DNA from 2 places in the Paenibacillus sp. J22R67 genome. Region 1 is predicted to be linked to the other one. Evidence: riboswitches for the same ligand, from Rfam matches in the RefSeq annotation. Region 1 holds a riboswitch; the other holds the start of a gene.
What was found. A riboswitch is a leader RNA that binds a small molecule or an ion and turns the genes downstream of it on or off. The one in region 1 is predicted to bind thiamine pyrophosphate.

Region 1 (3,139 bases):
CCTGCTTGCCATCTGCTGTGGACTGCGCGTTCTGCGGCGAAGACTGCCCAGGCTGCGCTGTGCTTGTCGCTGCTGACTGAGGCGAAGCTTGATTGCCGCAACCGCTAAGCAAAGCGGGAATAAGGATGCATAAGCCGGCTATTTGTTTCATTTTCATATATCTATGTACCACTCCTATCCTTGATCTTCCACCTCATTGTACGGCGCAATTATGAAAAAAAAGCGAAGGGAAGCTGAATTGTAGATAAAAGTTAGCTTAAAGATGGCTGAGTGTGCAAAAAAAAGAAGCCGCACAGGCTGCTCCTTTGTCAAACTTGTTTGGCACGATTCATAGTCAGATTAGGCCTATCACTTTTCAGGGCGTATCTTCTGTTCAAAAGAAAACCAAATAACGACGCCAACGACTGCTGGAACAGCATCCCGAGCACAACGGGAATCGCCACAGGAGGCGGAAAATACGCTACAGCAAGCACGGCACCGGCACTAATATTTCGCATTCCACTGTTAAAAGTGAGCGCCACGACGACGTCCTGATCCCACTTCATCAGCTTCGCGACAATCCATCCCAGGATGTAGCCGAGGGAAGCGAGAGCTAGTACAAAACCAGCCAAACCAAGCAGTTTGGCATTAAAATCACGCAAGTATGGCGCGATAACAGAGCTGTTAATAGCGACAACGATGCCCATGCATATTTTCGAAAAGGGACTTAGACGGCCGCTCCATTGCTCCTTAATTTTGCCTTTTGTCCATTGATTGAGCAGCATGCCTAGGATGGAAGGGACGACGATCATGAAGAATAGACCCTTCATCATGGCAAAAGTGTCCATTTGGACTTTCGTGCCGATTAGCGCAGAGAGTGTATAAGGGACAACAAACGGTGAAAGAACGGTATCCGTAAGAATAATGGAGAGCGTCAGCACGATATTTCCACGATAAATAGCTACCCACACGAAGCTTGTTATGCCTGTTGGAATAGCTGCGGCCAGAATGAGTCCAGTGATGGTTAACGGTTCATGGCTGTAAACAGCGTGTCCGAGCCCAAGCGCAAGCAGTGGCATGCCAGCATGCAGAATCAGCAGCGTAGCAATGAGTGGGAGGGGCTGAACGATAACTTTAACAAATTCCTTGAAGCTGGAGCTGATGCTGCCCGAAAACGTCATAAAGGCAAACAGCCAAGGCGATAAGAAGGTAAAGCCGGATAAATGACTGCCGAGCAAAACACCGACAAGCACGCTGACCGGCGTGATGAGCGGCAAGATTTTTTCTAGTTGGCGATTCAAATGTGAGAGCATCTAGTGTGTTCATCCTTCCTGACAATGGATAATAAAGGCCGAGGTTTGCGTTCTCCCTATTATAAGAGCAATAGGTTCAGGCGACTAGGATAAGATGGGATGGAAATTTCTATTTCCAACGACTGGATACCGTGTTATGATAATGAACAAATGAATACGAATGTATCCCTAGGGGCGCCGCAAGGCTGAGACAGAGCAATCTGAACCCTTTGAACCTGAACTGGGTCATACCAGCGGAGGAAAGTGGAAACCGGACTTTGGCGCCTCATTTATGCATGGTTATTATGCGGGCAACCTACAACCACTTTTCTTAGGGAAAGTGGTTTTTTTGCGTCTTAATTGGCGCTGCGGAGTGCCTTGGCTATCGATACAACGGTTCAAAGTGAGGAGGAGGACTTTAATGTCCGATTGCGAGCTGCATGTGATATCGAACGGCAAGCTGGGATGGAAGGATATGGCGGCGATTGCTGCCCAGATTCATCCTTATGTCACGGCGATTCATATTCGCGAGAAAACGAGGCCGATGGATGAAGTTTATATGGGCGTACAGTATTTGCTTGAAAAAGGCGTACCTGCGCAAACCCTCTGTATCAACGGCTACCCTTGGATGGCAGCTGCTGCCGGGCTTGGCGGTTTGCACCTTCCCGAAAGCTCCCCGCAGCTGCTGGGGATAAGAGAGAGCTACCAAAGCGTGCATCGAACGGGAGTCTCCGTACATAGCGTAGAGGAAGCTGTGAAGCGCGAGCGGGAGGGGGCGGATTACGTCTTGTACGGTCATATTTTTGCCACGAATTCAAAGTTGGGTGTTGGGCCAAGAGGGCTTGAACAACTGCGGAAGGTTGCCGAGCAGGTCACGATTCCAGTTATCGCGATCGGTGGCATGACACCAGCAAGAGTAAGGCCTGTATTAGCAGCGGGAGCTTCCGGCATTGCGGTGATGAGTGGCATCTGGGAGGCGGCAGACCCTGTGGAAACGGTAAAAGCTTATATCCGAGAATTGCAGCTAGAAGAAACCAGAGGTGAAAGATATGAAGCATACGAGTGATGTGATCATCGTTGGCGGAGGTGTGATAGGCGCTTCCATCGCCTATCACTTGGCGAAGCGAGGCCAGACCGTCACGCTGCTGGAGCGCAGCAGACTAGGGACCGAGGCCTCGGCTGCCGCAGCCGGCATGCTCGGAGCGCAGTCCGAGATGGAGGACACAGGGCCCCTGTTCCAGTGGGCCCGGCATAGCAGAGCGATGTTCCCCGAGCTAAGCGGGGAACTGAGAAGCCTCACGGGCATCGATATCGGTCTCGTCCGTGAAGGGCTACTGAACGTCGCGCTCAGCGACGCTCAGGAACAGGAGCTGCGCGCGCGGGAGAAGCTCCAACGCGCAGCGGGCGAAAGAGCGGAGTGGCTGAGCGCAGCCGCAGCCGCAGAGCTCGAACCCGCGCTGAGCAAGGCGACGCGGGGAGCTTTGTACCTGCCGGGAGATGGGCAGGTGGAGGCGCCGCAGCTGGCGGCGGCCTTCGCGCAGGCAGCGCGGGTGCTCGGGGCGAAGCTGCAAGAATTCGCTCAAGTGCAAGGGCTGCTGACGGAGCGCGACCGCGTCATCGGCGTAATGACGAGCGAGGGACCGCTGTATAGCGACCGCGTTGTTGTAGCGGCCGGGACATGGAGCGGTCAGTTCCTCGCCGGCAGCGGGATCGACCTTCCGGTGTATCCCGTGAAAGGGGAGTGCTTCTCGGTTCTAACAGAGAAGAGTGAGCTGCAGAAGACCCTGTTCACGCCAGGGTGCTATATCGTCCCCAAAGCGGGCGGCCGGCTGCTTGTCGGCGCAACGGTTGTGCCGAACAGCTACGAC
Region 2 (3,139 bases), on a different contig from region 1:
ACGGATGCCGCTTGCGCAGCGCGAGCAGATCGTACTGCCGCAGCAGCTCCTCCAGAGCAGCCTGCTGTGCGCCTTTCCCCTCCTCCGCCTCCGGCAAGGAGTAGAGCAGCTCTTCTTCCACCGAATTCGTCACGAATTGGAATTCGGGGTTTTGAAACACGAAGCCGACTTGCTCGGCAAGCTGCTCGATTCTGCTGCCCTTCACACCGTCGATCCAGCAGCTGCCCTTCGTCGGGATGAGCCGCATAATGGCGAGCAGGAGCGAGCTTTTGCCTGCGCCGTTAGCACCAATGACCGTGATCCAGTCACCGAAATAAACATTCAAGTTATCCACAGAGGTCTTGATTTGTCCGCCGCGAAGCCCTGTGAAATCGCAAAAAGACATGATTGGCTGCCGATTCTCAGCAGCAACATCAGCTTTACCCTCCACAGCCGCCTTATTCCCACTTAAGCGTTCGATACGGCTATCGTCCCAAACGCCAGGATACCAAATGCCATAGTCGGCTAACTGCTTTTTATACCGTTCAAACACGACTTGTGGAGAGCCATCAGCCAGTATCTCTCCTTCTGGAGAGATGACAATCAGGCGATCAATGAGATCGAGTATGCCGCTGATTTTATGCTCCACAATGACTAAGGTTTTATCAGCGCTAATGGACCGGATCGTTTCCCATACTAGCCCCGTGCCCTCTTCATCTAACAGCGCCGTAGGCTCATCCAGAAATAGTACTTCAGGCTCCAAGGCGAGGACACTTGCAATCGCCAACCGCTGTTTCATCCCCTGTGACAGTTGGTTGATTAAGGTATGAGCATCTTCCAGCTGCAGCCCCACTAAGAACAGATAATGCGCAATTCGCTCCGGCATTTCCTCACGGGGGACCTGCCTATTTTCCAAAACAAAAGCAATTTCCTCATCCACATAAGGCATGCAGAACTGAGCGTCTGGATCTTGAAACACATACCCCCAGCGACTTGGCGTTACAAGTTTATCCGCCTTAAGCGGAATCTCGATAATATCGGGGACGATCCCGCTCAGCACTTGCAGCAGCGTCGATTTGCCGCAGCCGCTTGGCCCGAGCAGCAGCACCTTTTCCCCTGGCATCACCGAAAAGGAAACCCCTTGAAATAACAGGGGGACCTCCTCACCAGGATATTTTAAACGCAGGTTGGTAACACCGATTGCCTCGCTCATCACGCATTACCCCAGTACATCGTAATCTTTCTTAGAAACGGGACGAACTAAGTTAAGCACTCCGGTACGAGCCAATGCTTTGGCCAAGTAATAGGCGAATACGCCAGCGATAATGGCAGAACCAGCGAGACGAAGTCCAATAAATAAGCAATAATTCCAGAAGGTTAGCTGATCAATATAGCCATAATATTTATCTATAAACAGGGAGAGCACGGCGGACGCGAATGACGCGAGCACCGTTACACCCACATTCGCCCGACGATACAGGAAAAGCGCGAAGATCAGTTCTGCTCCAAGCCCCTGAAGGATGCCGTATGCAAGCGTCGCTGCCCCCCATGTTCCTCCAAAAAGCGCTTCAATCGTCGCGGCTGCAACTTCCGCCAATAACGCGACCCCTGGCTTCCTAATAACCAGAAAAGCAAATGTGGCCGCCATGAACCACATACCGTAACTTAGCTGATCGACGTGCAGACCGATCGGTTTGAGACTGTCATATATCGGACCCCATATGCGATAAATCACCCCAAATACAGCCGCGATCACGATCGTGACCAAGATGTCGGTCAATTTTAACCCTTTTGCTCTTGTTTCTTTTTGTGCCATTTCTTCTTCCCACTCCTTCTCTTGGATCCAATTTGTAAAATGAGATAGACGAACACGACAAAAAAAGCCTACCGGGATGCGGCAGGCATAAAATTAGTGCAGAAAGGCACTCCAATTCTCTACGCTGGCATTACCCAGATCAGATTAACGGTCAGTGGCATAGGGCCACTATCTCAGCCTGACTTCATCAAGCACCCGTGTTGCTATTCATTTGGCTTAACTGTATCGGATTAACCGATATTTGGCAATGCCTTTGGGGAAATTATTTTTCATTATTTTTCAATCAAAAGCTTTAGATCCAGCGTCAATCCATACAGCTGGCGGATGCTGTCAACTATATCTTCCACCCGCTTCTGCTGAACTTCCGCACTAGCAAGTACTTGCTGCACGGATGCGGCCGACTCTTCGGTTATCGCTGCGACAGATGTCATTTCCTCAGCAACCTTCTGGGACGACATTTGCAATTGCTGATTCATACGCTGTAAATTCTCCGCTTGCTCCATGACTTCCGCTGTATTTATGTTAATAACTTCGAATAGCTGATCAACACTTTCCGCTGATTTTTTACCCGATTCTACCGCTATTTTACCATCTGCCACTTTCTCTACGGCTATTTCAACTTTTTGCTGAATAGAGCCCAGAATCTCTGAGATATCTGTTGAAGCCACGTGTGCGTTCTGCGCAAGCTTCCGAATCTCGCCAGCAACCACGGCAAAACCTTTACCATGTTCTCCTGCTCGAGCAGCTTCAATGGAAGCATTGAGGGAGAGGAGATTCGTTTGTTTAGCAATGTCGGCAATCGTTGTTACGATATTTCCAATTTTCACATTTTCTTCGTTCACTTCATTCATGATGTTCGACGTTTCCGTTACGATGACGGTAATGTCCTTGATTTTATGCGTCAGATCTTCCATTTGATTCTTGCCTTCATTCGTTATACGGGCTGTATCGCGGGACCTGCTGCTCATTGTATCCGATGCGGAGGAGGTCATCTCCACCGTCTCATTCACTTCCTGGATTGCCGTTGTTATGTCTGTGATGGAAGTTGCTTGCGACTCAATGCCAATCGAGATCTCTTGGAAAGCCGCAACGACTTCTTCTGTGATTCTACCGGTTACGGATGCATTGTCATGAAGCGTATTACTGGAAGTTCCTAGTACCTCCGTTGTCGTACGGATACCTGTCAGTACCTCTTCCGTCTTCATCCTCGACACCTCAGACTCCCGAGCACTCTGGGCTACACGGCTTAATAATCTGCTTCCAATCTGACCTTGACCAATAAGCGCCATGATCACTAGCACATAAAAAACATTGATCGCAATGTAGTCAATTGGACCTGACAAC

Region 2: it holds a riboswitch for thiamine pyrophosphate, as region 1 does, so the genes downstream of both, AC58VC_RS29660 (ECF transporter S component) here and AC58VC_RS38280 (thiamine phosphate synthase) in region 1, are expected to answer to the same signal.

Annotation. Positions count from the first base shown of each region.
Region 1 covers NZ_JCAUAX010000032.1:2,090-5,228, forward strand. The annotation lists gene AC58VC_RS38270 (hypothetical protein) at 1-157, opposite strand, end outside; gene AC58VC_RS38275 (bile acid:sodium symporter family protein) at 309-1,292, opposite strand; TPP riboswitch at 1,453-1,551, shown strand; gene AC58VC_RS38280 (thiamine phosphate synthase) at 1,693-2,337, shown strand; gene thiO (glycine oxidase ThiO) at 2,321-3,139, shown strand, end outside.
Region 2 covers NZ_JCAUAX010000010.1:189,966-193,104, forward strand. The annotation lists gene AC58VC_RS29655 (ABC transporter ATP-binding protein) at 1-1,192, opposite strand, end outside; gene AC58VC_RS29660 (ECF transporter S component) at 1,199-1,795, opposite strand; TPP riboswitch at 1,895-2,004, opposite strand; gene AC58VC_RS29665 (methyl-accepting chemotaxis protein) at 2,068-3,139, opposite strand, start outside.